Linked DNA regions of Thalassoroseus pseudoceratinae. The protein of the gene in region 1 binds, or shares a complex with, the protein of each later gene. Links are inferred from orthologs where the notes say so. Each region holds a gene or a part of one and is shown on either strand. Other genes may lie near its edges. The genes, in order: G6R38_RS05995 and G6R38_RS00680.

Region 1 (15,431 bases):
TCGTCGTCCTCACCAACTCGGGCGACACGGAGGTTTGGCGTTTGCGATTCGGGTTTGTCTTCGAGCTTGAACCACTTGGCAACCTTGGCAAGCGTTTGCGGTCGGACTCGCTTGAGTTCCAACACCGCCATGGAACGCCCCTCAAGATGATATTCGAAGCCCTCAGGCAACCAGCGTTTCTTCGGACGCTGAACTTGGGTGTCGATCGTAGCTTGCCAATATTCGTCGGGGCCGTGTGCCGGCAACACGAAATTGACGTCAAAATGATGGGCATTCATCAATAGCAAAATCGTTTGCCCAACGATCGGACGGCCCTTTTCGTCGGTTTCGTGCATCATCTCGCCTTCGAGTTGCAACCCGAGACAGCGAGCACTCGCCGCTTGCCAATCGCGATCGGTCATCTCCCGCCCATCAGGCGCGATCCATTGAATGTCCGTCGCATCCGTCCCGCGAATTTCCCGACCTTGGAAGAAGTGTCGCCGTTTGAATACCGGCTGATCCCGCCAAAACTTGATCACTCGTTGTACGAATTGAAGCAATTCATTCTGCGGTTCGGTCAACTCCCAATCAAGCCAACTGATTTCGTTGTCTTGGCAATAGGCGTTGTTGTTGCCGCCTTGCGAATGGGCGAACTCGTCCCCCATACGGATCATCGGCACGCCCTGCGAAAGCAAAAGCGTCGTCAGGAAGTTCCGCATCTGCCGCGTACGGAGCCGGACAATTTCCTCGTCATCGGTCGGCCCTTCGGCACCACAGTTCCAACTGATGTTGTGGTTATCGCCGTCTTCACCGTTCTGCTGATTGGCGAGGTTATGTTTGTGGTTGTAGCTGACCAAATCGTTCAGGCTGAACCCATCATGACTGGTCACAAAGTTGATGCTCGCGTACGGTCGACGCCCGCTGTGTTCGTAGAGGTCACTCGACCCGCACAGTCGCGTCGCAAACTCGCTGACGGCGTGTCCGTCGCCTCGCCAAAACGAACGGACGGTATCACGATATCGGCCGTTCCATTCCGTCCACAGAACCGGGAAATTCCCGACCTGATAACCGCCCTCACCGAGATCCCACGGCTCCGCGATGAGCTTCACATTCGAGAGCACCGGGTCTTGATGGATAATATCGAAGAACGCCCCGAGTTTATCGACTTCGTGCAATTCCCGTGCGAGAGCACTACACAAGTCGAATCGGAACCCATCGACCCGCATTTCCAAAACCCAATACCGCAGACTATCCATGATGAGCTGCAACACACGCGGCGATTGCATGTTGAGCGTGTTGCCACAGCCGGTGTAGTCCATGTAATACCGCTCGTTTCCGGGCACGGTGCGGTAGTAACTGGCGTTATCCAACCCACGTAGCGAGATCGTCGGTCCGTTGTGGTTGCCCTCGCCGGTATGGTTGTAGACCACGTCGAGAATCACTTCGATTCCCGCGGCGTGCATTTTCTTGACCATCTTCTTGAATTCCCGGATCGCATTCCGGGGAGACTTGGTCGCGGCGAATCGCTGCTCCGGTGCGAAGAACGACATCGTGTTGTAACCCCAATAGTTACTCAGACCGTTCTCGACCAAATGCCGATCGTTCACACAATGATGCACCGGCATCAATTCGACGGCAGTGACGCCTAAGTCTTTCAGGTATTTGATGATCGGTTTCGACGCCAACCCCGCGTACGTTCCCCGCAGATGTTCAGGAACTTCCGGGTGACGCATTGTCATCCCCCGGACGTGGGCTTCGTAGATGATCGTGCGATGCCACGGTGTGCGGGGGCGTTTGTCTTTGCCCCAGCGAAACTTCGGGTTCGTCACCACACCCAAGGGAGCGCAATCGGCGTTGTCGCGGTCGTCGAAAGACAAATCGCCAGCCGGATCGCCAATTCGGTAACCGAACATCTTGTCGGACCAACGGATATCCCGCCCGATCGCCTTCGCGTACGGGTCCAACACGATTTTATTCGCATTGAAACGGTGTCCGTGCTCGGGCGCATACGGCCCGTGAATCCGGTAGCCGTAAAGCTGCCCTGGTTTGACATCCGGCAGATAGCCGTGCCAAACGATATCAGTTTGCTCCGCCAACGGGATACAATGACTTTCCCGTTGTGACGAAACCGAATCGAACAGACAAAGTTCGACCCGTGTTGCATGTTCCGAGAAAACGGCGAAATTGACGCCTTGCCCGTCGTATGTTGCCCCCAAAGGTGAGGGTCGCCCCGGCCAGACCCGCATCGCTGTGTCTCCCTACATCCTGACGGCCATAGAAGACTCCGACGCGCCAGCCGGAAAATCCCCCAACGGTCGCCTTTCGTTTCTTCCGGCCATTTCCTTTGAAATCGGCGACGTGGTCGAAGAGCTTGATCGTTCCACGTCGCTCACTCAACCACCGGCATCTTAGCTGTTCAGCAAATCCGCTGCAATCTGCGTTCAGTGGATTGAACGAATTAACATGTATTGATTGGTCACTGGTTTTGAAGTTCCTGTCCGCACAGGCTACGATGGGACAACTTGACCTCGACCACCAGGACACCTTCAGTCGTGGACCGCATGAGTGAAACCCCCGTCGCCCGGCAGATCGTCCTGATTGGAGGGGGTCATACCCATTTGCATATCGTCAATGCATGGCAAAAGAATCCAATTCCTCGGACCGAATTGACGCTGGTTTCCCCATTCGACCATTCCACGTACAGTGGAATGCTGCCGGGAGTGCTGGCTGGTCAGTACGACGATGCGGACATGAAAATCGACTTGCGGCGGCTCACCGAACGTTGCCATGTCAATTTGATCACCTCTCCGATGTCGGGATTGGATGCCGACGCTTCTCAGGTGCTGTTCGAGGACCGGCCTCCGTTGCGGTACCAGATCGCCTCCATCGGGATTGGCTCGGTTCCCAATGGTCAAGAGGTATGTCGGAAGCACCCGGAAGTCATTTCGATCAAGCCGATGCAAACGTTTCTCGACCGATTGGAAGATCAACTGACCGAGGACAGCGGCCACGGTGACGACGCCCCGGCATTGCAGGTGGCGATTGTCGGTGCCGGAGCCGCGGGTTTTGAAGTTGCCTGTTGCCTGGATGCCTTGCTCGATTCCCGCGCGATTGATGCCGAACTCACATTGTTCGACGCGGGCGAAACCATCCTGTCCGGTTTTCGCAGCCAAACCGTCGGTTATGGGATGCAAGTTCTGACCAAGAAAGGCATCCAGGTTCGGACGAATCATCGTGTCACGGACTACGTGGACGAGCAGTTAGAATTCGCGGATGGATCGAGACTCTCGGCCGACTTGATTCTCTGGACCGTTGCCGCCGCTCCGCCGCCAGTATTGGAGCAGGTTCAGTTACCCAAAGCCGATGACGGATTTCTCGCTGTCGAGACAACGCACCAGACGACTTCCGGACATCCTGTATTTGTTGTCGGTGATACGGCGACACGCGTGAGCAATCCGATTCCCAAAGCCGGTGTGTTCGCGGTCCGCGAAGGTCCAGTGCTCTGGGAGAACCTACAACGTCTCTCCCGCAAACTGCCGCCGCTGCCATATGAACCACAATCGAATTATCTGCGATTACTCAACACCGGTGATGGCCAAGCATTGATGGAATGGGGTCCGTTCTCGTTTCATCATCGCTGGATGTGGAAATGGAAAGACGCCATCGACCGCCGATTCATCAAAGAATTCCAGACGTAACGAAATACCGAACGCCCGAAACTCCACAATCACACATTCCCGAGATATGCCTCCGAAACCCGCCATCGCTCTGATTCCTCGCACGACATCGAACTGCCTCGATTTGGCAGTCGTGTATTTCGGGCGGAATTACTCGGTGCTCTTTGGCATGTGGATGCTGGTCGCATTGCCGGCGGCGTTGTTGGTTTATTTCCTCACACGATGGTGGGAACTTGATTGGCGATTCGCGATTGCGACCGTCTACTTTTCCAGTCTGGCGTTGAGCGTGCTTGTGATTAACGATGCCGTTCCCCGACTGTTCACCGAAGCCGACGGCTCAAGCGAGGATGAACCACGTTCGTCTCGCGGACTGTTCGGAGCCACCATGGTCTTGGTGATACTCGGTGTCGGAGGTGGTCTGCTAATTCGCAATATGGGCGATGCCTTTGGCCTTACAGTGAGTCTGCAACGCATCGGAGTCGCGACCGGTTTTTGTTCTGCGGGAGTGGCATTGTTGGTTCAGTCGAGCATCACCGTGGGGCGGTATCAACATTTGAGTTGGAGTATGGCTCGGGCGTTCTATCTGGGACTGTCCGTGCGAAGTTTGGCCGCTGTCGGACCGGCGTTGGTGCTGTTTCCCCCCGAAAGTTGGGTGATTCTCCTGGGACTCATTCTCTGCATTTGGCCGGGTGCATGGGTGCTGCTGCGAACCGGATTTAATTTCGAACGCACCTGCCTGAACCGCATCGATCCGAATTGGCAAGCCACGCATGTGAAGAAGATCGTCCGTAGCGAAGGAGCTGATCTTATCGCTCGGGCATTCTGGACGAACCTGTTTTGGCTGGGTTTAACGGCGTTGGCGTTCGTAACTTTGGACGCGATGATCTCGCTGCTTTTTCAAGTGCCGATTTTCTTCGGACGTGCCTTCACCGCCGAACTTTCCGCCGGACGAGCATTGGAATTACTGCGGTCGGACCCGCTCGTTCTGACCACGCTCACCGCGACCGCACTCCTAACGTGGCCGTTGGCTCGGATCGCGTGGTTGTTTACCTATCTCGACATCCGTGTGCGACGAGACTGCTGGGACCTCCAATTTCGAATGGCCGAAGAAAGCCAGCGACTTCGCACACAGGGTCTCGCTCGCTGATGTCCCGCCCGGTATAATATCGAGATGCCAAAACGCAGAGCCGATTTCTGGATCACTCATGAAATCTTGTAGTTGGACGTTCCTACAGCGATCAATTCTGGCGATTGGTTTGACGCTAATTGTCCACGAGACATTCGCCGACGATCTCTCCGAAACGGGGCCGCAACCGCCACAAGCTCGACGTGTGCGACGGACGGCGGAGGAAATCTTATCGTCTCCGGAGTTTCAGAATTTCGAGCGTCTCCGACGTGGCAGTTCAAGACGGCAGTCGATCGGTTCGGGGAGTGGACGTACTCGGCTACGGATGCGAACGGGATCGGGGGGGAGTCAGTCGGACTCGTCCTCGGGGCCTCAGAACTCGGACACTCGCCAACGACTTCCCGGCCCCGGCCAAAATGCTCCCCGCGAATTCGGTGGCAATGAACAACCCGGAGAGAACCGCGGCCCCAACGAACAACAGGGAACCGATCCCTTCGGCGGCAACACCCCCGATGGCCAGAACCCCGGCGAACTGGGCAACAACATCGGTGAGAATCTTGGGCGGAACGATTTTCCCGAGATCGACGACAACATCCCGAACCCCGCCGATCGCAACTTCGGCCAAGACAACCAACCCGGTGAGAACGCCAACGACAATCAGCCCGGAAACGCTGGCGGCCCCGGAGACGAAGACGACCCGCTCGGTGGTGAAAACAACACCGAGCCTAATGACGGATTGGACAATAATGCCGACAACCGGAATGGCAATCCGGCGGGCCCCGGGAATAACGGCGATAACCAAAACCCCAACGGCGGGGAAAACGGAGCAAACCAAAACCCCGCCGGCGACAACAATCCACGCGAGAACAATGAGCCGCTCCCGCCGGTTCGACAGAACAATCCCCCGGCTGAAAATCCACCACCTTCAGAGCCAATCAACGAACCGGACGAGGACGAACAGGAACTCGCGTCCCAATCGCCCGCGTCCAGCTCGTTTGCCGGATTCGTCGCAGGACTGTTTCACTTGTTGGCCTACGCGATTTTGGGTGTTGTCATCGGCTTGATTCTGTGGCTGATCATCAAAGCGATCAAGGATTTTGAACTGCCGACGAAACTCGATCATGAGCACGAAACCGGTGGCGATCTGCCGTCGAACGCCAACGAACCGGAGAACGCTCCCGGCGAACATCCGCCCGATGTGTATATTGCCAAAGCTCGTGAGTTGGCGGCGATAGGGAACTATCGCGACGCGATTGCTCAACTCACAATGGGCGCCATGAGCCGCATCGAACGGACCAACCGAATCCGCTACCGACGCGGTCTCACCATTCGCGATTACCTCCGAGCCTTACGCCAGAACAGAACCGAATACCAGGCGTTTCGGTCAATCGTGCGTGTGTTCGAGCCGATCAGCTTTGGCCGTCGTGAACCGACCAAAGCACTGTTCGAGAAAACTCTCGGCGGTTACGAAGCTGGTTTCGCAACCAGTATGGAGAACGGCGCTTAGTGCGTTGCGATTGGGATCCCTTCAACACTGACACCTGACAACCATGCCCACCTCGACCGGCAAAACTCCTTCGTTCCCCCGCAGTTCTTGGCTATGGTTGGTCGTGGTGTTGGGCGTGGCGAGCATGCACTTCTGGTTTCCCAATTTCTCGCCAGGCTCTGACTACGACAGCTACAGCACCAAAGCGGAAGGCAAACTGGCGTTCTATCGGTTGTTACGCGAGGAGGGTGAGAAACTCGGCTGGAAAGTGAAACGCTCGTTCTCGTCGCTCACCAAACGAGAACAATCGACGGGATTCGCACGCGGTTCGTTGCTGGCTCTGCTGGGACCAGGTCGCGAGCTGACTGCGGATGAATGGGACGCATTGCTCACGTGGATTCGCCAAGGGGGAACCCTGTTGGTTGCCGCCCGTGACGACTCGCCAGGCTTGTCGATCCCCGGTCTCGACATGCACGTCAGACCGCTCGAAGACGCCACCGCGGCCGACCGCTACGAAGACACCACCGGTGTGGTGCATACCAGTCTGATCGAGTTCGGTGATCTGTATTGGGAATCGTCGGCCTTTGTTGACGCACCCAATTCGCAAGCACTGATTGAATACAGTGGCTACAAACAGGCGGTGGTACAGGAAGTCGGACGGGGGCAAGTCATTTTGGTCGCGACCGATTTTCTGTTCTGGAACCAATCGCTCGCATGGGACGACAACCCCATCCTTGCGTTTGCCGTTCTGAAGACCGACCGTCACGACTACAACGCCGTCAACTCGCATCCGATCAAACGCGTGATGCTCGACGAATCTTTGAACGCTAGCAGCACACCGAAAGTGGTAGGGTTGCTGTTGGAACCGCCGTTGCGATCAGTCACGATTCAAGTCTTCGTGCTGGTGTTGCTGTTCGCTTGGTGGCGGAACCGCCGATTCGGACCGATCGAACCGGAAGCCTCGGCAGTTCGGCGAAATCTCGTCGATCACACCGATACCGTGGGAAGCCACGCGTGGAAGGCTCGCAGTTCCGGACGAATGGTGGAGGCGTATCTCAGCCATCTTCGTCAGGAACTCAAACTTGGCACGATGCACGGTCACGAAGACCGTGTGCTGGAACCGATCGCCCGCCGGCTAAACCGTCCGGTGTCTAAGGTTCAGCGATTGCTCGAACAGGCGGAGAAAGCCACGCAGATGCCGAAGTTGCCTCGCAAGACCGCCGCAGAAGTCATCCGCCGCTTGGCGATGATCCACCGAGCGTCGCGGCCACAAGTCGGAAGTCCGGACGGCGAGTAGTCTCGTTGCCAACGACCGACGTTTTCTCACCGACTGCTACGACTCAGCGACCGACCGTGCACTTCTTCCCATTCGCTGAGGTCCGCCCATTCATCGGGAACTTCAGCGACTGGTTCCGTGGCGACCATGTCTTCCTTGGGTTCGCTTTGCAGCAGGTAACTGCCGTCTTCGGTCAGATCGAAGAATTGACGAAACCACAACATCTCGGCTACGTTCGGCTGCGGTGAGAACAAACGAATCTCGATGCCTTTTTCCTGCCAATCGTACAACATGCCGAAGAATCCGCTGGGGATGTACTTCACGAACTGCATGTTGACACCCAACCGCCGCACGCCTTCACTCTCGACTTGCTCGGACAGCGTATCCCGCAGCAACGCCAAGTCCGCACCATCCCAAATCTCGATTTCTCCCAAATCGAGAACGGTTGTTTTGTTCCAAAGATGAATCGTCATACGCTTTTTGCGGCGTGAGGCCATTGGCTGTTGTCTCCTCGTGTCTGTCATTGAAAGATTGCTATCCGGAAGCATCCGCGGACATCCGCGGGGGATTCTCAGGACAACCGAAGACAACACCTTGGAAATGCAAAGAGCGGACCGGAAACCGACACCACTTCAAAATAAATTTGAACACACGCCGTAACACCAAACCCATCAACATGTTCCGCTGAATACTGCACGCGAGCACCGTTCGAGGTTTTGAACATTCATGTTTCCGACTTCAAACATGCCACCGAAGATGTTGTGTTTGCACAACATGCGTTGTCGGGGATCATCAGAAACGCAAGAGCTTCCCAAGGTTCAACGAGTCTGCCCGAAAACCATCGACAGACGGTTCACGGATCCGTAGAGTGAACACAATTCGGGCCGACCACTCACAGGAGAAATACAATGCAGCGGGTAACTCGTTGGATCAGTCGCATTGGTGTTGGTGTGCTCTTTCTGGTTGCTGCAGGCATTGTGACTGCTGAGGAAGTTCAACTGATCAACGGCGACCGGATTACCGGCAGTGTCGTATCGCTTTCCGAAAAGTCGCTCACACTCAAGAGCGACTTGCTGGGAAAGATCATCATCCCTCGAGACAAAGTCGGTGCCATCTACCTGGGGGATGTGAAACCACCCGCCCAAACGAATCCGGCTCCGCAACCCGAATCGCCGACATCGATGTCCACCGTGAAAACGCCGGAGGACATCATCGACCAACTCACCGGTCGTGCCGTTCCCGGTCAAAAAGGAGCGTCTCCCGACGATGTGATTCAGCAACTCCAACGGGGTGGCACGATCGCCCCGAAAGATTTGCAGGACATTCAGCAAGCGTTCCCACTGCTGGCTGCACCGGAAGCACAGTCGTACTTCAACGACATGGTTGGTGGCTTGATGACCGGTCGCAAGAATCTCGGGGATCTTCGTAAAGACGCGATCACCTCCCGTGATGCCCTCGAAGACCTGAAGAAAGACCTCGGTCCCGATGGTGCGGCTCTCAACGGATATCTCAGCATCTTGAATCGCTTCATCAACGAAACCGAACCACCGCAGAACAAATCATCAAGCAAACCACCCGCGACCGACGAGCAACCCAAATCTCCCGCTCGTTTTCCAGCGGTCGAGCCACCCTCAACAGACAACTGACAAACCATGCAACACGGACCGTGGAAGATTTTGCAGCAACGCCCCATTCATGCCGACCCGTGGGTCACGTTGAGACAGGATGACGTAATTCGTCCCGATGGCGAACCCGGAACTTACACCGTGGTGTACGTCAAACCTGGCGTGTGTGTGTTGGCAGTCGATGACGAACAAAACGTGTATCTCACCGAGGAATTCCACTACGGTGTGGGTCGCGACACGCTCGAAGCTGTCAGCGGGGGCACAGAAGCCAACGAAGACACACGCCAAACCGCCGCTCGTGAACTTCAGGAAGAAATCGGAGTCGTCGCGTCAAGCCTCGTCAAACTTGGCACGGTCGATCCGCTCACGTCGTGTCTTGTCTCACCGACGGAGTTGTATTTGGCTCAAGGGCTGCAATTTGTCGACCCATCTCCGGAAGGTACGGAAGTGATTCGACGCGTGAAAGTCCCGTTGGCCGAAGCGGTGGAGAAGGTGCTTATCGGCGAGATCACGCACGGCCCGAGTTGCGTCCTGATTTTGAAAACCCACCTCACGTTCACCAACCAATAATGTCTCAACGGTCTGGTTGCACACGCGGCACGTCGGGAATGGTTGAGAAGTGTTCGGTTGCGATTTTCCACGTCTTGCCATCATTCCGCAGAATGAATGTGCCACGCGACTGCAAAACGAATTTCATCTGAGTTTCTTTGAGTCGAACATTCGCCCGGTAACGAAACGTCGCCCACGCCACGGAGTCTTGGCGTTTCTGGGTGAGAATCGTGACGGACACGCGATCGAAGACCAACTCCTCGAATGCCCCTTCGAACATTTTCCGAATCTGCTCCGGTCCTTGACGAACATGACCCAGCGACTCGATCGCCAGAGTCTCTGGACCGTCGTCGTAAAACTGCATCATGCGATCGACGTTTGAAGTCTTCCAAGCGGCCGCCCATTGCCGAAGAAACGTTTCCGCAACCGTTGGCTCAGCGGCGTTGATGTCGGCCACAGAGCCAACCAAGAGGACTGTAAACACAAAGCAACGGAACCACTTCATAACTGACTCGATTGCTGGGTTCGTTCTTGACCACAAGGAGTTCGGGCATCCAAGCGATCGCAAACCGTTCGCAACTTCGCAGCGGTTTGCGAAAGTGGATTCAGGGGCATGGTATCGCAGCAACGTATTCGTTGGACGAAAGAGCTGTCGCAATACCGTGGCAGGTCGACGTCCACCAGCATTCGCCAGTGGACGGATCGTCCTCATCACTAGGATATCATTTTTTCCCTGCACTGGCGTCTTCAAGGGACTTGATAAACGCTAGTACGTCGGCCAGTTGTTGCTTCGTGATGTCTTTCTCGAGTCCCTCGGGCATCAGAGATTTGCCACTGGATTTCAGCAAATCGATCGCATCACGGGGCACGGTTTCTTCCTTGCCTTCCGGCTGTCGCAGGGTGATCGCAGTAGCCGTTTCCGCAACGACAATGCCGGTAAAGACCCGCCCGTCCACGGTAATGAGATTGTACGAAGTGTAATTCGGCTGACGTTCACGGTTCGGATCAAGAATACTGATCAGCAAGTCATCCAGCGACTTGTTCTTGATGGAGATCAAATCCGGGCCCACATTGTGACCGGCTCCGTCGGCGCGGTGACATTGCGAGCAACGCTTCATATACACCTCGCGACCCGCTTTCGCATTGCCCACAAGTTCCACGACTCCTTGCCAATCAGCGATGACTTTGTCGCGGTCGCCAGTTGGTTCGGCTTTCAACAGTCGGGCGGCGAGACTACGAACCGACTTGGTCGGATGCTCTCGCAACGATTCTTGCTGAGTACGGGAAAGGTCGGTCCGCGAAATGTCGTTGTCCTGAACGGCTTTCAACATCGCCAACGTTGCATCGGTTTGTGAGAGGAACTCACTCACTGCCATCTCCCGCACACTTGGGCTTAATCCCCCCCAATTTTTCAGAACGGTGGAGGTAGAATCGGAATCCTGGTGCTGCACCAAAGAAGCGATTGCGGCCCGTTGCAAACCTTGCGGGGTCGCGGGGGTGAGCAATGAACCCAAAGCTTTTCGAATCGTCTTCGACACAGACAGCCCGAGAAGTTCCGTCGCGGCGATGCGTTCCGCCAGGGGAGCATCGGTGTCGCGTGCCGTCTTTCCGGCTTCGCGGAATAGCGTATCCACGGCTTTTCGCACGTCGTCGGTGGCCGCATCAGATTGCAGCACCTTGGCCAACGTTTGCCGACGTTGCCCCAAACCGGTGGCAATGGCAACGAGTGTGCCACGTTGCAATCCACGATCGGCGGCGTTCTTCGGTTCCCAAGACGTGACCCGCGAAAGCCAATTCAAAGTACCCGTGTTGTCGTCGAGTGCAGTCGCCGTTTGCATGAGTTTTGGCAACAGAGATTTCGGATTGAGTGGTTTACCGAGCACCTCCGCTTTGTGATTTTGAGCGGCTGTCATCAACAAATTCAACATCGCATCGGCATGCATGGGAACCGAGGACAAGACCGCTTTGGCGACATCACCACTTTCGTTCGCCGCCATCAACGCCAACAACCCCGTGGATGCACTGAGCGAATCCACATCACCCAGCGTGAAAGCAAGTTGTCGCCGAACACGCACTGAGGAATCTTCCATCAGCTCAGCGATGGCGTCCGCAGTCAACACTTCCGCCGTGGCAATTTTGGTGGCGTATTCCCGAACGGCTGGGTGCGAGTCTTTCAGCGATTTCGCAAGCATCGCAGCATCGGCACCACCAATGCGATCCAACGTAGCCAAGATCTGCACGCGACCGGCTGGATTCTCTGTTTTCGAGAACTGCGTCTTCAACAGTTGTGAAATCTCGGCACTCGTTGATTGATCCGCCTGCTGCCACAACAGTCGTGCGGCGGTTTCCCGATTCCAACTATTGTCGGAAGCAAGTTCCGCGACGAGTTCCTCCCGCGAAAGTTTGCTGAGATCCTTCGGAGTTTGTCGCTTCCAATTCGGCGGCGTGATCCGGTAAATCCGTCCGCGATCGTGTCCGCTTTCCAAATCGAGAAACGCTTTGATGTCTTCCGGGATGGAGTAAGGGTGTTCGATTGTTTCACGATACATGTCGAGCACGTACAGCGAACCATCGGGGGCGTTCACAAAATTCACCGGTCGAAACCACGTGTCGGTCGAGGTAATGAATTCCGTGTTCTGATCCGCGCGGGTGGCAATGAAGCTGACACCGTTTGGCGTCAACGTTTTGCGGTGAATCAGGTTGCCGCCTACGTCTCCGATGAAGGCGTTGCCATGATATTCCTCAGGGTATGCATCACCTCGATAAATTGTGACACCGGTTGCCGATGTGAAAAACCCGGTTGGCACGAGTTCGGTTTTCGCGACTCGTTTGACGAAATTCGGGTCGGATGCCCGTCGGCGTGTTCGCACGATCCGCCATGGTTCAGCGGGACTCCGACGAAACACTGGGGCAGCCGCCCCTTCTTTCGCAATCGTGCGGATCGATCCCGATGCACTGACCAACGGGTTTCGTTCGAGGTACGCCACTTCAGTCACAACATGCTGAATGTGGTTACTGTTGCTGCACACGAAGCGATTGCCGAAGTCGTCAAAAGAATGGCCGAATTGCCCGCCACCGGTGACGGCGTCGAGTTTCTCGGTTTTGGGATCGAATCGAAAATCGCGAGCCCCGAGCGTAATCAGCTTTTCTCCGCGATGGCTCAGGTCTGCACCACTGCGTCCGCCAGCTGCCCAAATACGATGATCGAGCCCCCACTTCATGTTGTTGGCAAGAGCTTGCACATTCGTGCGTTTGAATCCGGAGTAAACAATTTCTTTGACATCGGCGATGTCGTCGCCATCGGTGTCTTCAAAGTAATACAAGTTTGGCGGAGCCAACAGAAACACGCCGTCACCGAAGCAACACACCGATTGCGGCCAACTCACGCCGTCGGCGAAAATCGTGCTTTTGTCCATCACGCCGTCGCCATCGGTGTCTTTCAGCAGACGAACCGTGCCGGCGTTGCGTTTGCCGAGCCCCTTGGGGCACTGCTGGCGTTTTTCCTCCGAGTACGGATAGCCATGCATCTCGGCGACGTACATCCAACCGTGTTCGTCGAAACACGCGTCGACGGGGTCTGCAACCATCGGCTCAGACGCCACCAATTCAAGCTGGAAGCCTTTTTCGATATTGAATGTTTTCATTGCGTCTTCCGCTTCCACAGGGGGAAGACGCTTCATGACCGACGCCAAATCCTCGTCGGCGGCAACACTTACAGTTGGGACAAAAAGTCGCGTTAGCACTCCCAATAAAACCAAACGGAGAGCAGTTAATGGCAATTCACGAGCAAGCATCACGTCGATTGTTCCATGCAACGAAAGAGAAGAACAGAGGGCATTGATCAACGGTTGTTGATCAGTCTTCCTCAAGATACAAACTTTCGGCAGGAAAAACAGGTCCCTCAACGCAGGTTCGACGATAATCCCAATCTCCATCGGCTTGACGGACCCGAGTCACGCAGCTGAAACACGCTCCAAATCCGCACGCCATTGGGGTTTCCAGCGACAACCAACACGCCACGTTATGTTCGGCACACAATTTCGCGGTCGCGGCCATCATCGGTTCGGGACCGCAGCAGTAGACGCGGTCGGGTGGATCGTCCGAGGTCAGTGCTTCTTTGACCAAATCTGTGACGAAACCATGATGGCCCGCCGACCCGTCATCGGTCGCCAACCGCAATTCCAATCCGTCGATGGTGAAATCCTTCACGCCGGCTAAATAATCCGCCGACCGCACACCGTAATACATCCCGACTTGCCGAGGGAGCAGCGAAAGCTCACGGTCTTCACCGCCGTACTTCCGCAATCCCAACGCCTCGCGAACGACCGCCAAGAACGGTGTCTGCCCGATTCCGCCTGCCACGCAAAGCAGGCTCTCGCAATCGGGCGTCGGAAACCCATTCCCGAGCGGCCCCCACAATTCCACCGGTTGACCAGGTTTCCAGTCGGCCATCAGCGACGTGAGTTTTCCGACCACGACATAACCGAAATCGACGCCCATCGGTTGGCCGTCTTTTTCATAGACATCGAACAACGCGAACGGACGGCCCAGCAGCGGATCCGTACGGCCTGGGGCGTGCACCATAAAAAACTGCCCCGGCAGAATCTGCCCGGCAATGTCCGGACACTGAATCCGCAACCGATACGTATCCTTCGCCATCGGCTCATGAGCCACCACCGTGGCCAGTGTTTGTCGAGCCGTGGGAACCAAACCAGGCAATGTGCTCATCGAAATATCCGTCATGATTTCCGTAGGGTGCGTGCAGCGAAGCGAACCGCACCATCGCCGGACCAGGGGCCAGAGTCAAGGGACCAATAGCCGGAGTTGGATTATCTAAGAATTGTCGTGCCACTTTGCCAGCAATCAATCGGTATCAACCCAGGAGGCGATCCGTTCGCCGGGCTGCAGGTCTTTGCATCGATAATGAAAGACTGTGCCAAGACTGACCTCAAGTTTCTCGGCCGCAATTGCAAAATCTTTATCTTCAGCCTGAATTCCAGTGAAAAAAGCTCCGCAACCGCAACCGCATGAACCCATTTCAAAAAACTGAGGATGGTGGAAATCGACATCACAATTGATGTGATAAACGTCTGTGAAGACGAGTTCCACCTCGTGATGATAGGTAAGGTCATTGTCTCCGATGACCAGCAGCCGAGATCCGTCGAAGTGCTGAATTCGGTAATCCCACAGTTTTAAACGATTCACATCTTCGAGTGTCGACATATCGACCTACGGCTTTCTTCGCCCCCGCCGCCCCGATGACTTCATCGACGAGTGTTTGGAACCTGTACTCTTGCCTGATGACTTGCGGCCGCCGCCTTTTTTGCCAGTCGGTTTGCGTTTGCCACTGGTTGGTTTCTTCGAACCGCCGGAACGGTTCGCCTTCTGACGCTGCACGAGTTTTTTGAGGTCTTCGAGTTCACCTTCCCGCAACGGACGATATTTGCCCATACCGAGATTGCCAAGCTTGACCGGACCGAAGGTGACGCGTTGCAGTTTCATCACCTTGTGACCGACGCGGGCGAACAGGCGGCGGATTTCGCGGTTGCGGCCTTGGCGGAGTTCGATTTCCAGAATCGTACTGTTGCCTTGCCCACGGACGCGTTCAATGTGGTTGACGAAAAATTTCCCTTCGTTGAACCACACACCCTCGCGGAGCTGCTTGAACGTTTCCGCGTTCGGTTTGCCGGCGACATGTACCTGGTAACGCCGT
Region 2 (15,425 bases), on another replicon or contig:
CCGAGAAACGCCAACGCCCCCAATCATCGGCAGAAATCCCCTTACTGACGGAAACGGACCGTCTTGCTGAAGTCCAACGCAAGCAACAGTGGATCGCCAACTTCCTAAAGTCCTTTCAGTTGGACGGTTTGCTCCTCCAAAAGCGACACAATTTTGCGTGGTTTACTTGTGGAGCCGAGAACGGCAGCGACGCGTGTGCCGCTGGCAAAGCCGCGGTTTTCATCACCCCGGAAGCTCGGGTCATCGTGACCGACAACGTGACTTCCCCGTTGCTGTTTGAACGCGAACTCGCGGGGCTTGGGTTCCAATTGAAAGAACGGTCATGGCGGGAAGGCCACCGGGGTTTGATTGAAGATTTGTGCCACGGTCGGCAGGTCGGAGGCGATGTGCCACACGCGACTCGTCAGGATTATTCCGATGCCTTGGCCGGTTTTCGACAATGTCTCACGACTGAAGAAGCCATCCGCATCCGTGAATTAGGACGTGATGTGGCTCATGCTGTCGAAGCAACGGCTCGGCGATTGATCCGCGGTTCCACGGAAGCGGCTATCGCCGGGGAAGTGGCTCATCGCTTGATCAAACGACAGGTCGTGCCCTGTCGTTTGCAAGTCGCGGGGGACTATCGGCGTGTCCGGTTTCGCACACAGAGTTACACGCAGTCGCCGGTCAGCAAATTCTGCACACTGACCGCCACCGGACGCCGCGATGGACTGCACGTCACGGCCTCTCGAACGGTCTGTTTCGGAGAACTTCCCCGAGATTTGATCGAAAGTTATCAAGCAGCGATTCAGATCCAAGCAACGGGCATCTGTTTCTCGCGAGAAAACTGGACGCTGCAAGACGTCTGGCAACGTGTCGCCCGAATTTACGAAAAGACCGGATATCCCAACGAATGGGAATATGCATCGCAAGGTGCGGTCGTGGGATATCGCGATCCGGAAGTGCCGATCGTGGTTGGTCCGGTCGACGGAAATGTGTCGTTGCAACAGGGCATGGCGATTGTTTGGCATCCGTCTGTCGGTCCGGCGACATTGGCAGACACCTTGTTAATCACTCCAAATGGCGGAGAATTGCTCACGCCCATGGAGAATTGGCCGCGTGTTCGAGTCCGAGTTCGCTCGACAGCGATCAGCCGACCTGGAATCTTGCGGCGACGGAATACTGATCAACCTGACTCCGAAGAACCCATCGACCCGGCTGCACAAGACTCATTTGCGTGGCTCAGTGACGATCGCACGGGGTTGAGTGGCTTATTTAACGAGTAAGAGGCAAGAAATTTTTTCAAGCGACGATTTCATTGGTCGATTGGCACGGCGTTCGTAGCGTCTTAATGGTCGGGACTACACACTCCCTCGTACTCATGGTAGAATTGCCAATACTGGCATTCACAGAATCATTTCGCTTGAGTGTCAGAATCATACGTTCTTTTCACTGAAGATCGGACGGCCATTCGCTCTCATTCTCCAACCGAGCGTAAATCATGACGGATCGTTCCCCTTCGAATTCCATATCGTTCGACGAATTTCGTCCAGATCAAATGACGGACGATCCCCCGGTTGCGAACGCTGTCGACGAACCCGATGTGCCCCCGCCCTGGTTTCGCGGGAAATCGAAACCGTCTCAGTCTGTTTCAGACGGTTCTCCATCATCCGAACGAGTTGTGTCGGAACGTCGTCCACCGATCAAGCAGCGGAATTCTTCTTCCAGACCGCCGCAACTTCAGAATCGCCCTCCAATTCAGGATGCAGAGACAGACGATTCCACCAAACGGAATGAAATTGTTCACCCGCGGGCCTGGTATCTGGTTTGGTTGACGGACTTACAGAATCTTGTCACCGGTCGCGTCAAATTTGCTCGGCTTGGGTTGCTGATCTCGTTTTCACTGCATTTCATGGTTCTCGCATTACTTGGGCTTTGGATCGTTTCGCGTGATCGAGAACAGCAAGTGGAGATTGTGGCCGAACTGAGCGAACAGACCCAACCCACGGAATTTGAGGAAGTCGACCTGCAATTTAATGCCCTCCCGGAATTCAAACCGGAAGGACAGAACACGGTCGACGAACTTCCGCCAGTCAGCACGGAGAACTTGGCCATTGACGCCAATGTGCAAACGCTGCTTGAGGGTGGGGACGGTCCCGTTGGGGATGTCGGTGGCGGTATTGTGTTGCCGCCGCAAGCACTCAAGAAGGGAAGTTTTGCGGTCTGGACCGAACCCCGCGATCCGATCCCGAAAGAACCTTACTATATTATCATTGATGTTGATATCAGTAGCTTGGACAAGAAACTCAAGAGTTACCCCAAACGTGATCTCTCGGGTTCTGTGGTCGGAACGGATAATTACGAACAAGATTTCGGCGGACGTCGTGAGCGTGGAAACCTTCCGATCGTGGACGAGCATGTGCGGATGAAAGTTCTCGTCCCCGGGGCTGCACGACTGGTCCGCGATACCATCAAAGTCAAATCGAAGTTGCTTAACGAGGAACAGACGATCACGATCGTTTTCTAGCGGATGCGGCAAACCGGCGGTCAATTTCCGATTTGATCCCGAGTCGGCCCCGGATATGTACTAGATTTGTGGAACAGGAAATCTCCCCGTTTCGTTCCGTTGGCCCCTCCCGCTATGTCAATCGACGAGCAAACCATTGCTGAAAACGCGATTTCTTCAGACGACTTGCAGAAGCGTCTGGAAGAAGCCGAACGACGCGTTGAGTCGCAGAATGAATTGGTCCAAGAACTGACCGGACGGTTGGAACTTGCGGCGGAACAGTTAGACCGATTGCAACGGATGGGGGTCGAACGTGGTGAACACGTGCGAGGGTTCCCCAAAGCTGTGGTGGACGAACAAGCCGAACTCGTCCAAGAAATGTCGCGTGTCGTCGAAATCTACGAGGACGTGCAAGCCAGCGAATCGACCGCGTCCCTCCGCATGCAGGTGGAAGAACTCCGAGATTATCTCGAAGAACAGTTTCGGCTCTGGCACGAAAAGCAAGAAGCCGCGAACGCTCCGGAAGAGGAAGAAGACGAAGAGTCGGTCGAATCGGAAATCGAAGACGACGAAGACGAAGAAGCTGCGGAAGTCATCAAAGAAGAGTCGGAACCGCTCGAACCCATCCCGACCGTCCAACCGCCTGAGATCGTTGACGTGAACGTTGCGGATGAGCAGTTCTTAGAGAACCTGGTCAATTCGCAGAATGCGTTTATCGAGTTCCTTGCCACAAGGGTCGAACGGCTTAAGGACAAAGCAGATGCGGAAGACAAATCGACACGAGCCTCGGCAATGAATCTAGCCGACCCACAGGACGAGTTGATCGAAGCGATTCGCTACGCCGACTACGAAATTGCACTCCAGCGGCAAATCACGATCCGGAAAGAAGCGAGGCTCACAGAAGTGGACCGCCGGTTGGAAGAGCAACTTCAAGATCTCATTGGCTGATGACACCCAGCGTCAACGATTCGCAGCCGAACGCTCAACTTGCTCGTATGACGCCGGTTGAATGGCATTTGAGTTGGGTGTGGACTGTTCGGGGAACAGTCGAATCGTGGTGGTGGTGATCTTCTGCTGCACGAATTCCCGTCCGTCGGCCTGACGCACGGCCATGTCGAGCAGGTGTTTCACGGATGCGTGTAACGGCAATCCGGTCTCACGGTCAATTCGACAACTCCCATGTGCGTGGCCGCCACGGACGATGACTTGGACATCGTGGTTTTCGTGGTCGGCTTGCTCACCGAACGTGCGGGTGGTCGCGATCGTACCAGCAATGTCGATGTCAGCAATCCGATCTGTCAGCCGACTGAGACTACAATGATTCTGAATGAACAAAGGAACCGGCCGCGAGAGCGATCGTTCTCGAATCCAAGTATCCCCCGCAGCGACTGCGTGATCAGCCAACGGCAGGTACCCGATGCTGTCGTCAACGAAATTCGCCACCCCTTCTTCGGTCGAATTCGCAAAGGCATTCAGAACCTGTTCCTGTTGGGCAGGGGGGACATCACGAATACATCGTTTGAGGAAATCGGCAAATCCCACGGGTTTCAAGATTCGATGGTCCGGGCCAATCCAAAATGCGAAACCGTTGTTCACCAATCCCCGATAGGGCAGCATTACGGCCGGAAGAGGGCCGGTATCGGAATCCGAATCGAAGCTGATCGTTTTCCCACCAATCTCGTTCTGATACCGCACCCGTTCATAATGGACGCTCAGTTTTCGCCGACCGTCCTCGGTCATCTGTTCCAACCGCAACGTGACCAGCATTTCCAGCCAATCCCGGTTGACGATGTCCCCTTGAGGCATCTTCTGGATCAACGTTTGTTGGACGGTCTTGAGCAGCGGAACACGTCGCCCGGGTTGAAGATTCAATTTCAGGACTGCGGACGGTGTTTGTGCGATGGTTCTTGCCGGTGGCGGTTCCGGAGCGGAAATTTCCGGCTCGATGCCCTCTAAAGTCGAGGCGGCCGCCGGTTGGTCCGAGTCTGCCTCCTCTGAGTTGCCGCAGCCACCGGCGATCAGGGCACAGAAAAACACAAGTAGCCATTGGTTTAGAATACGCATCATATGCATCCTTGCCCGGTGCGATTTTTGAGGGCCAAACCTTATCATCTTCCGTTTCGAGCGCGAAGACGGATTGCACAAGCGTTGAAACACGAACAAGCCGAACGGTCGTTACAACCGGTACACTCAACGAAGCCGGTACGACAGGCGACGATCGGACGACAATCGCGATTCAGTAGGACTACGGGTTTGGGGGTCGATCCCGTTGTGACGATGTTTCAGGTGGAAAGCGTTCTCACGGAATAGAGAATGTCGCCGCTTAGGACTAATTCAACGAGTCGTCCGAGAAAGCGGAATCGTCCGGTTCCAAATGGTTGGTACCGGTTGCCGAAACGGAATCTCGGATGGATGCGACTCGGGTCCAGCGGTCTTATTTGCCACTGGAGGGTGACCATGAAAATTTACGCATCGATGATGCTTGTTGCTGTCGTTTCGATCAGCGGTTGTAAGGTAGCCTCAAAAACCGCGACCTGCGGAGCCACCTGTGCCGATCAAGGTGCGGTGGCTTGCAGTGCCACCAAAGTTTGTGATCCATCGAAGTCTTGCTCGAAGACATCTCCATTTTGCGGCGACTCCAAAGGTTGCAAGCTGGGCAAGAGCCGCGTGAGTTGTGCTTCGACCGGCTGCGTCAAACCCGGCTGTGGCGACGCAACCGGCAAAGGAAACTGCGGCCCCGCAAGCTGTGCTTCCACCTGCATTCCTAAGGGTGCCACCAGCTGCACGACGACATGTGTGCCCAAGTGCGTCTCGCAAGCTGAAACCAAACCGCAACCGAATCCGTTCGTTCAACAAGCGGCGAAACAACCTGAAGCCGCGAAGCAAGTCATTCGACCAACTTCGAGCGAACAACCTGCGACGACTGCAAAGCCAGCCGTGACGCAGATTCCCGCTCAGTTGGTGGACGATGCACCGGCTTACGGTCACTCTTCCGATTACCGTTGGTTGCTAGGTGTGATCCAAAAGGTCAACACGCCTGTTGCAACGACCAAAGTGCGATACGCTCGTCTTGACGAACAGGACGCTTGGGGTGGCAGCATGGTTCTCGCTGAGGATATTCGCCACGACGAATTCCAAGATGGCGATGTTGTCTACGTCGAAGGTCAAATCTTGGCCGATCGTCCCAGCTTGTACGTGAGTGGCCCCTTGTATCGAGCCAACGTGATCCGCAAAGCCACCTCGGCTGACCGAATCAAGGCCACGAAATAGCGAACCAACCGGCGGACGCCCCACCGGAATGTTCAACGAAGGAACCCGTGATCGAGGAGATTTCCTCGGTCACGGGTTTTTCGCATGAATTCGCGGTTGTCACACCGTCCGGTGCAACTGCCGACCATTATTGGTCTTGGTAGACCTTGGTGCTTTCTTGCTCAACAACTGGTGATCGCAGCGTATCGGATTGAGCTTGCACGGAAACTCGGAAGTCACCGGGTTTCGTACCTTTGATGTTGACGCGATAGATCGCATCGGCACGCGGAGCCAACTTGGGCAGGGCACCGAAGAAGACCGTTTGGCCTTTGACGGTAGCTTTCGTCGGGCCACGGGAGTTGGTGATTTCCATCCCATCGGGCACATCGAGTTTGATCTGCACGTTGGTGGCGTAGTCCGTACCTTGGTTGGTGATCAGGATTTCGTAAGCGGTTTCCGCTCCCACTTCGACTGGGTCGTCGATATCGACAACTTCCAGCAAGATAGCAGCAATCCCTTCGACGGTCGTCGCATGACGAGCCATGCAGGTCAGTCCGCGTTCAGCTTTCGCGGCCGCCAACAGTGGGAACTCACCACGATCCAACGCTTTCAGATCACATTTGACGACAACTTCTTTGCCGGGTGGAATCTGATTGACAAACCAGTTCACGGTTTTGCTAGCCGCATCGAACTTGCCGAAGTCGGTGGCTCCGAGGAAGCCGAACGAGCGAGGGACAGCACATCGAATGTGCACGTTGTCGGCCGGAGCGGTCCCTTTATTGACCACTTTGACTTCGAACGTCGCCGGACGATTCACGTAGCGGAATCCAGGGCCGTCGATTTCCATCGCCAAGACGGCACCGATCCCTTGAACCTTGCGTGTTTGCTCCGCTTTCAAACCGTGATCAGCAACAGCGGTGAACGTGCAGAGGTGTTCGCCAAGTTTCGTCACATCAGCCAACACGCGAACCGATCGTGATTCGCCAGGATTCAAAGTGCCGATTTCGTAGGTTGTGCCTTTGGCGAGCGGTCGCAAGCCTTCGGAGTAAGCGACTTTGAGCAGCGTGTTCGTGGTCGGGCCCGTTCCCGGGTTTTCGATCACAATGTTCATGATGGCTTGGTTGCCGATGACGACCGTTTCCGAACCGTCAGCAGCCAATGTCAGTTTCGGCTCGATCACTTCGAACTTTGTGTTCGCGGTGGTGCTGTAAGTCACGCGAGCATGACTTTCCGCTGGTCCGGCTTTGACCGGCTTCAGACGCAACGCGATCCGAACTTCTTCGTTCGGCTCGATCTTCTCGACCATCCACATTTGGTCGTCGCCGACTTTCTCCGGACGAGGACGCGAGTTGATCAACTCGAACCCGGTCGGAAGAACATGATCGATTGCCACCTGTTCAATCGTGACTGCGCCTCGGTTGCGAAGAACGAGTTCGAAGTCGTCTTCCGCACCGACCATGATCGCTTCAGGCGTGACCCAATCGACCGACAAGCTCGGAATTTGGCTTTTAAACGTCTTCACATAAGGTGTCGAACCATCACGTGGAGTGACGTTCATTCCGATCGACGGTCCCAATGCATTGATGCGAACTGTGGAACTCGGTTGCGCCGGCAGTTTCGCGGCTTCCTTCTTCACCGTGGGCAAAATCGTTTTTGCCGGCGGCACTTTGAAGTCGGAAGTCGGAGCCGCTTTTTTCGGCGGCGCGATGGGAGCCGCGAACGGATTGGAACTTGGTTCCGGTTTTGGCAACGGTTTCCCGTCGAACTGTGCGTGTGCTGTCAGCGGCCAAGCGATGGTCGTGACAAGCAACATCAATAATGGTTTCACCAACCCAACCTTCTTCATGTCGACCTCCGTGGCCAAATTCGAAAACACTGCCCGCAACCGGCGCTCAATATGTGTCTTGAACGAGTCGGCTTCCTGCCGAGAGTTTTGGTCGTGAATCCGCGTGATCCGAAAACGCTCGAACTTCAGCCGAATCGCGCAGGATTTCTACTTAGTTCGAGATCGGCATTGTGGCCGACAAAATAGAGAAGTTTTTCCGGTTTTACGGATTAATTCTGCGGATCAGGTCCCGTTCATGAACAAAGGTCACGATTCTCCAATTCGACTCAAGTCCTGATGAGCGTCATGCGGGTGATTGCAAAATCATCCAGTTTTCAGAACGTCGAGCAGCATCCGGATCGGCGGTATATGGGATATCCGCAAGCTGACGCTGATATTCAACCGGAAGATCGTGCTGGGCGGCACCACGGATGATGTATTCTCGATACCAACAGAATGCCGTGAGACGCGGAACGGTCCAGTCGGGTCGGGCGGTGTAGAGATTGACAGTCTGGATCGCTCCGTCACTGAGTTCGACCTTCGCGGTGGAACAATCGTAACCCACGCCGACACCTTCGCAGCGATCGAGTTCCGACTTGCTCAGACCGGACACGCGGCGGACAACTCCCCACATGAAGTCGCCTTCACGCCCAGTCCACATCGCATCGGCCTTCGCCGAGCCATCGTATCCGCGTTTGTGCATCCGAAAGACGTATCCCCGCAGCCGAGCACAACCAAGCCGCTCCGTTTCACCGATTCGTGCCGTCAGGCGTTCGATGCACATGTTGGAGCCGTAGCAGAAAATCAAGTTGGACATAATGACGATTAGCGTTTGTCGGACAGTCGAGTTTGGTAGTTCAAAGCAACGAGAAATGACCTCTGCGATTGTTTTCCGGGACTCGTCACTGAATTTCCCTGATGGAAACGGGTAGAATACCGACTGAAGCAAAATCTTGCGGACAGTTTCGCGGAACTTTTCCAAGATTACGGGGTTCCATCAATCAAACCAACCCTGCATTTGCAGCGAATGAAAGTCCAAGGAGATCGGAATGGGTCCGGCGTCTGCCGCCTCTCAAACTGATAACACATCAGGTACTCAGACATCGACGGCTGGAAAAGAGGCCAACGGTTGGCTGCACGATCCCGATGTGCAATTGATGTTGCGAACTCAGCAGGGGGACCGACAGGCTTTTGAACAACTGGTGTTGGCCTACCAGGACCGATTGGTCGGCATCTTCACGCACATGATTGGCAGTCAGGAAGCGGCCGAGGATTTAGCCCAGGAGGTCTTCCTCCGTGTTTATCGTTCACGCGAACGATACAAACCGAAGGCGAAGTTCTCGACTTGGTTGTTCCACATTGCCAACAATTTGGCGAAGAATGCTCGGCGATCGTTGGGTCGTCGGAAGGAAGTTTCCTACGAATCACGCCCCACCGATCAATCGTCCGGCGATTTCGCCAGCCACGTTGCGGACAAGTCCGGCCTGATGCCGACCAGACAGTTAGCCAGACGTGAACTACAAGGAATTGTGCAGGACGCGCTTGATACTCTGAGTGATCGCCAACGGATGGCCGTACTTCTACATAAATTTGAAGGCATGAGTTACGCCGACATCGGGCAGGCCATGGAACTCAGTCCGGCGGCGGTAAAAAGTTTGTTATCGCGGGCTCGTGAGAACCTGCGGATGAAACTCGAATCCCAAATTCAGTAAAGCAGTTAACCTTTCAAGCCCCCTTTTGTCGCATTAAAGCACTTTCGATGAATTCCTCCGAACCGCTCAACGAAGATCGCTACGAACAGTTCGTCGCCTATTTGGACGGTGAGTTGGACGAAGCGTCCTCACGCAGTGTCGAATCCACATTGGCCAACGACGAACACGCTCGCAACGAAGTCGCAGCGTTGGCTCGCACGTGGGATCTTCTCGATGAACTGCCTCGCGTGGATGTCTCGAGCGACTTCACCGAGAAAACGCTCAGTTCGGTTCGGCTCGACACGATCGTTGAGAAAGAGGACGCAGACTCCGAACGTCCCAACGGGCAGAAGTGGCTGATCAGTGCGATGCTAGTTGTGGGAATGGTCTCGTGTTTTCTAGCCGGTCTGTTTCTTGTGCAGGGTATTAGCGACCCGAAAACCGACGTCATGTTGCAAAATCTTCCGGTAATCGAGAACCTAGAAACTTACGAGGACATCGGTGACGCCGAATTTCTGCGTCGGCTTCAGGAAATGAAAGACTTCCAAGATGCGGTGGAAACTCAGCCCGAATAAGCGGTTGCCCGAAGCAGTCTTGTCCACGCCGGTGTGGTCTGCGCTGATTGTCTGCAGCGTGTTTTGCATGTCGGGAACGGATCAGCGTCCGACGACACCGTCAATTTCGCCGGACGAAATTGACGCCCGACGCGCCCGCATTAAAGCAATGTCCGCGAGCGATCGCAGTCGGTTGCAGCAGAACCTCTCGCGATTCCTGGCGTTACCGGCTGAGAAACAAGCTGACTTGGTCGAACTTCATCGTCAGATTGAAAGCGATTCCGCGCTCCGCGACACAAAAGAGAAGTTTGAAGAATGGTTGAGTAATCTTTCCCCATGGCAGCGGCAAGAACTCACGAGCCAATCGACGGTTGATAAAAAACTCACGGTCGTACGAGGAATTCTCACAAAGCAACGACAGCAACGCGAGGAATCTCGGCAACTTCAGCAACGTGTCGAGGAGATTTGGGCCAAGCATTGGGACGCCAAACCGCCGCGGTCATTCAAGATGCCAACGGCCGCACTGGACCGCACCATCGACTTCTTGGAACAGCAACTTCCGAAGGACGAACGCCCGTCAAAGAGTCTTTCAACTCAGAGTCGACGCGCCGTCGTGCTGCTGAACGTCTTGGACCACTATGCGGACCGGGAGAACGCCCAGGAAGAACCAATCCCCTTGGAAATCTTCAAGGAGATCGAACGGAAAATTCGAGAGCGTCAGAGCGTTCCCCGTCCGCCGTTGATTCGGGAAGACGACAAAGACCCTTCTCGCAACGTCACTCGACTGTTGGCCTGGAACGTCTTGTTCATTGGCTTCGAGGAAATTCTCAGCGAACGGCCCCGTCCGAAAAACCACGAAGAATTGCTGGAATTCGTCGATCAGTTTGATCCGAAGTATCGCCGCGACTTCGAAGAGATGTCTAAGCGATCTCGTTCGGAAGCATTTGAAAAGCTGAGTCGAACATTCACTGACTTGTACTTTGAACAGCAAGCACCGGAGTTTCGTCGCGAAAGTGAACGGCTTCGGGAACGGATGAGATCACTTGGGTTATTCCGCGATTGGCAACCCCGCCGTGGTGGACGCGGACCGGACCGTGATGGTCGTGGCCCTGGCGGACCCGGTGGACCAGATCTTGGCCGTGGTCCTGGCGGAGGTGATCGTGACGGACGCGGCCCACGATTCAGACGAGAAGGGGAACGTCCGCCGGAAGACGATGACCGATTTCGTCGTCCGCCGAGAGACGATCGCTGATTTGCGAACCTGATCAAATGAAAAAAGCCGCTCGCGGACGAATCCGTGAGCGGCTTTTTCTTAGACTTTCGTGTCCACTCAGTGAGTGAACGACATCCGTGTCTTCACAAGTCGTCCCTGGTGCCTTGGAGCTTGACGAAAACTCGGATTTTGGGGTTGAGTGAGTGAGCCGAACGCCCAACCTGAGTGAACACGAAATTCGCTTTGTCTTCTATGAAACCCTTTTGTCTAACTGGTTTTTTGGTCGGACCAGCCTACCCGGCTAATCCTTGGAACATGGTCCCGAAACCGGGCATGTCTTGTTTCAATGTTTCGAGCCAGGCGGCAGGCTGCCAAATTTCCACGCAGATCACCGCACCGACAATCATCACTTCTTGGTTCGTTGCAACATCCAAGAACTCTCGAAAACCCTCTGGAACCAGCAACCGCGAGCGATTCGCTAATTTCACCGTCTTCGAACGCGTGGACAAGAGGCGACCGAGTCGCTGCACTTCATCCCAACGTTGTTCCATTCGACCAGCCTGGATGCGTTGCTTGATCAACCCGACACCGTCATCCATTCGCTTCTGCCATTCAGCGGCCCGCCACAGACTGAGACAGCCGTAGCGTTCCTTGGCAATGATGGTCTCACCGTCCTCATCAGTGACGGCTTGCGCCATCTCGGTTGGTAGCGAGACGCGAAAGCGATCATCAATGGTCCGTTTGACCTCACCTGTGATGAACGATTCCGGCGGCATCACGAACCTTGCCAGTCGTTAACTTTCAGCCTCCTCTGTTGCAACCAGCCAACCACTCCTTGGAAAACTCAAACTCCAGCCTGGGCACTTTCCCCACCTCATTTCGATCCATGAGGTGTTATTGGGAAGAAATCCCACACCGAAAGAAGTTTATCCGAGTCGATTGTGGAAGGCAAACCAGTTTTCGTGGATTTGGGCAAGAATCCCACAGTTATCCCGCAGCGTTCCCACTGAGAATCGTTGCGATCGCTCAACCCCACCGCGAATCGCACGTGTTTCCCACGGAAAACCCGTGTGGGATTCCTGCCCACACGCGAACCGGTGGCTTTGAAGCCATACTCATCCGAGGAACGTCGTCGGGGGTTCGTTGATTGATAAAGTCTAAGGGTTAGACGGATTTTGTGGATTTTGCTTCAGCGTCATCGGGGGTCTGCCGATATATGAAACTGTCGGCGGGGTTCGCCTCATCGACACCGCGGCTGAAATCTACAAACCCCTAGAATCTCGACCGAGATGTGGGTTTCTGTGGGACAGGCCGTGCTATCGACTGGAGGCAGTTGCAAGATCATTCGGAGGCGATGTTTCAAAACTGTTCGAGAGGCTTGACTTTAAGTCTTGCATCTCTTTACAGTTGAGACGAACGGACGTCACTCCCCAAGGACGTGATCTTGCCCGAACTGACTCTCCGGGAGATCGGAATTGTGACCAAAAAAGAGATCGTCAAAGCCATCTCCGAGGAACTCAACCTTCCCCAGTTGAAGACCAAAGAGATTGTTCAGAAAACATTTGACGCCATTATCGACACTCTGGTTCGGGAATCTCGGATCGAGTTGCGAAACTTCGGGGTCTTTGAAGTCAAAAAACGAGCGGCCCGCAAGGCCAGAAATCCAAGAACCGGTGATCCGGTGGAAGTTGCCGAGAAGTACGTGGTGACTTTCAAACCGGGTAAGGAAATGGAAGAACGAGTGCGGCAGATGGAGGAGGAAGATCGCTTGGCTCGGACGCAGGAAAATTCCGCGTCGGCAGCCGGGGCCGATCCAACCAATTCTTCATCGACTCCTTCAAGCTATCCGCAAGGATATGGCTCGGCGGAACCGACAACTCCTAACCCCATCAACGAAACGCCGGGACACGGACAATCGTAAGATGACATGATCTCTGGTGACGTTGAATGTCACCGGTGAAACACAACATGGAAGTGATCTGCTGGAACCGATCTGGCGGAACAGGCAAGTTCAACGGGACCGAGTCACGCCCTGTTCAGGGAGGAACATGATGCGTAAATTCTTCTGCACCGTGGCGTTGTTGGCAATGATTACGGTCCAAGCGGGGTGTTTCATTCCGCTGTACTCCTCATCGCCCGACGTCCGTACCAAACAACTGATCAACCAATCGGAAAGCCTACGGCATATTCCGGAAATTTGGGAACGAATTTGGTTCCTCGATATGCCCGACTTGCTGACTCCGTATCGGACACACGGTGGGGTGATCTAAACCCATTCGCCATTAGCTAGGGCTTCCTAGTTCGATTGCGTGAAGTTTGCAACACCAATCAGCTAACAGCACGCGACACGTTGCCGAGCGGCTTTGTGATTTGTACGATGGGGATTTCCATCGTACCTCTTGCAAATGAATGCTTCGCGACGTGTCCAACCTTGCTGTCCGCTTGAACCGACTCGCATTGGCCAACCCGATTCTTGTGGCGTCCGGCACGTTCGGTTACGCCCGGGAAATGGGGGCGTTCGTGCCTTTCGACCGCCTCGGTGGAGTGATCCCGAAAACGATCACGCCGCAACCACGGGTCGGGAATTCGCCACCACGAACCGTTGAGACCTCATCGGGACTTCTCAATTCCATCGGTCTCGACAACGATGGTCTCGAAACCTTCGTTGCCAAGCACCTTGAGTATTTGCTCGGGTTGGGAACAAAGGTCATTGCGAATATCGCCGGCAAGACGATTGACGACTTTGCAATGATGGCTCGTCGATTGAATGAGTTCCCCGCGCTCGGCGGATTGGAACTGAATATCTCGTGCCCGAATGTCAGTGGCGGTGTTGATTTTGGCACCGATCCGGAACTCGCTTCTCAAGTCGTGAAAGCCGTGCGGGACGCTTGCGATCTGCCGGTGATTGCGAAACTCACCCCGAATGTGACGAGCGTTCCACGGATCGCTGAAGCCGTCCATTCGGCCGGGGCGGACGCTGTCTCGCTTGTGAACACATTCCAAGGGATGGCGGTTGATTGGCGTCGTCGTCGTCCGATTCTGGGTGGGAACTTCGGTGGTCTCAGTGGACCAGCCATCAAGCCGTTGGCGTTGCGTGTGGTTTGCCAAGTGGCCCGGGCCGTTGATATCCCGATCATCGCGGTCGGTGGCATCTCCAATGTGACGGACGTGCTGGAATTTCTTGTCGCCGGGGCATCGGCTGTTCAAATTGGAACAGCGAACTTCTACAATCCCAAACTCGCTGGTGAGTTGGTCGACCAACTTCACCAAGTTTTGCGAGACGAAAACATCGCCGACGTCACGGATCTAGTGGGCACATTGCAGCTCAACGAACCTCAGTCGAGCAAAGCGATTCTTGGAACGCCGACAGCATCCGACGACGCGGAATCTGAACACAACTCCAATTGACCCCACGAAACGGTGAACACCATGAGTCCACGAGTCCTGTCGGGAATCCAACCCACCGGACGATTCCACTGGGGCAATTATTTCGGTGCGATTCGACAGTACATTGCCCTTCAGGATCACGATCAGGCGTTCTACTTCATCGCGGATTTTCACGCCCTGACGACGGTCCGAGATCCCAAGACATTGCGGGGCTTCACCCAGGATGCCGCCATTGATTTGCTGGCGTTGGGTTTGGACCCCGCGAAAGCCGCTTTGTTTCGACAGTCCGATGTGCCGGAGATTCCCGAACTCACGTGGCTTTTGATGACGGTGACGCAAATGCACCTGCTCGACAAATGCCATGCTTACAAGGACAAGAAGGAGAAGGGCATCGCCGCCGACGCTGGGCTGTTCACCTACCCGGTTCTGATGGCCGCGGACATCTTGGCGTATGACAGTGATATCGTGCCGGTCGGGCAGGATCAGGTCCAACACATCGAAGTGACCCGGGACCTCGCCCAACGATTCAACCACTTCTATGGTGAGACGTTCGTGCTGCCGAACGCGAAGGTTCTCGACACCACCGCCAAAGTGCCGGGCACCGATGGCGAGAAGATGTCCAAGAGTTACGGGAACATCATCGAGCTATTCATGCCGCCAAAGAAACTGCGGAAGAAGATCATGTCGATCAAGACGGACTCCACCCCCATGGAAGATCCGAAAGACCCGGAGACGTGCGCGGTGTTCACGCTTTACAAGCTCTTCTCGAGTGAGGAGCAGCAAGCGACGCTCGCGGAACGATACCGGGCCGGCGGAATGGGCTATGGCGAAGCGAAACAGACATTGTACGAAGCCGCGATGGAGTACTTCGGCGAAGCTCGGGAACGTCGAGCCGACTTGGAACAACGCCCCGACGACGTCGAACAGATTTTGCAAGACGGTGCGGCACGGGCACGTGCGAAAGCCGGAAAAGTACTTGCACGAGCCAAGTCTGCATGCGGGTTGAGCGCGAGGCCGTCAT

The links.
Region 2: the proteins of G6R38_RS05995 (region 1) and G6R38_RS00680 are in contact, whole or in part, in a crystal structure (PDB 5UE9), measured with the Lactococcus lactis proteins. The link is inferred for Thalassoroseus pseudoceratinae from one-to-one orthologs. Residues at the interface, in WP_023189152.1 of Lactococcus lactis: Leu4, Gln5, Ala47, Ser48, Met49, Leu50, Leu51, Arg52, Arg53, Met95, Leu98, Arg223, Met224, Ala225, Cys226, Ile228, Gly229, Ala230, Cys231, Tyr232, Ala233, Val235, Glu236, His237, Asn243, His244, Ala245, Lys247, Glu250; in WP_025017116.1 of Lactococcus lactis: Gly25, Phe27, Phe29, Glu32, Tyr33, Lys35, Tyr36, Lys48, Phe56, Thr60, Pro61, Arg62, Val63, Ala64, Glu65, Thr66, Ala67, Ser68, Gly69, Met70, Ile74, Gln77, Pro223, Glu251, Phe274, Ala275, Pro277, Phe278.

The regions. Positions count from the first base shown.
Region 1 is NZ_JAALXT010000002.1:97,846-113,276, reverse strand. Bases 12,511-15,431 are described here. They hold G6R38_RS05995 (dihydroorotate dehydrogenase electron transfer subunit), read right to left. Parts: upstream 14,447-15,431; coding sequence 13,574-14,446; downstream 12,511-13,573. Other genes in these bases: G6R38_RS05985 (pseudouridine synthase), read right to left, coding at 14,948-15,431; G6R38_RS05990 (hypothetical protein), read right to left, coding at 14,582-14,941; G6R38_RS06000 (PVC-type heme-binding CxxCH protein), read right to left, coding at 12,511-13,512. Outside these bases: glycogen debranching protein GlgX, read right to left, coding at 1-2,225; G6R38_RS06040 (FAD-dependent oxidoreductase), read left to right, coding at 2,541-3,677; G6R38_RS06035 (hypothetical protein), read left to right, coding at 3,724-4,803; G6R38_RS06030 (DUF4129 domain-containing protein), read left to right, coding at 4,862-6,289; G6R38_RS06025 (DUF4350 domain-containing protein), read left to right, coding at 6,333-7,565; G6R38_RS06020 (STAS domain-containing protein), read right to left, coding at 7,592-8,041; G6R38_RS06015 (hypothetical protein), read left to right, coding at 8,453-9,190; G6R38_RS06010 (NUDIX domain-containing protein), read left to right, coding at 9,197-9,739; G6R38_RS06005 (YybH family protein), read right to left, coding at 9,744-10,223; more of G6R38_RS06000, read right to left, coding at 10,441-12,510.
Region 2 is NZ_JAALXT010000001.1:185,653-201,077, forward strand. The notes cover bases 12,511-15,425. They hold G6R38_RS00680 (dihydroorotate dehydrogenase), read left to right. Parts: upstream 12,511-13,426; coding sequence 13,427-14,425; downstream 14,426-15,425. Other genes in these bases: G6R38_RS00670 (HU family DNA-binding protein), read left to right, coding at 12,511-12,938; G6R38_RS00675 (lipoprotein), read left to right, coding at 13,066-13,287; trpS (tryptophan--tRNA ligase), read left to right, coding at 14,447-15,425; G6R38_RS00690 (hypothetical protein), read left to right, coding at 15,424-15,425. Outside these bases: G6R38_RS00615 (M24 family metallopeptidase), read left to right, coding at 1-1,265; G6R38_RS00620 (hypothetical protein), read left to right, coding at 1,481-2,506; G6R38_RS00625 (hypothetical protein), read left to right, coding at 2,621-3,433; G6R38_RS00630 (DUF6263 family protein), read right to left, coding at 3,446-4,552; G6R38_RS00635 (hypothetical protein), read left to right, coding at 4,943-5,755; G6R38_RS00640 (COG1361 family protein), read right to left, coding at 5,883-7,580; G6R38_RS00645 (gamma-glutamylcyclotransferase family protein), read right to left, coding at 7,864-8,376; G6R38_RS00650 (RNA polymerase sigma factor), read left to right, coding at 8,609-9,271; G6R38_RS00655 (anti-sigma factor family protein), read left to right, coding at 9,319-9,825; G6R38_RS00660 (hypothetical protein), read left to right, coding at 9,800-11,056; G6R38_RS00665 (division/cell wall cluster transcriptional repressor MraZ), read right to left, coding at 11,311-11,793; more of G6R38_RS00670, read left to right, coding at 12,495-12,510.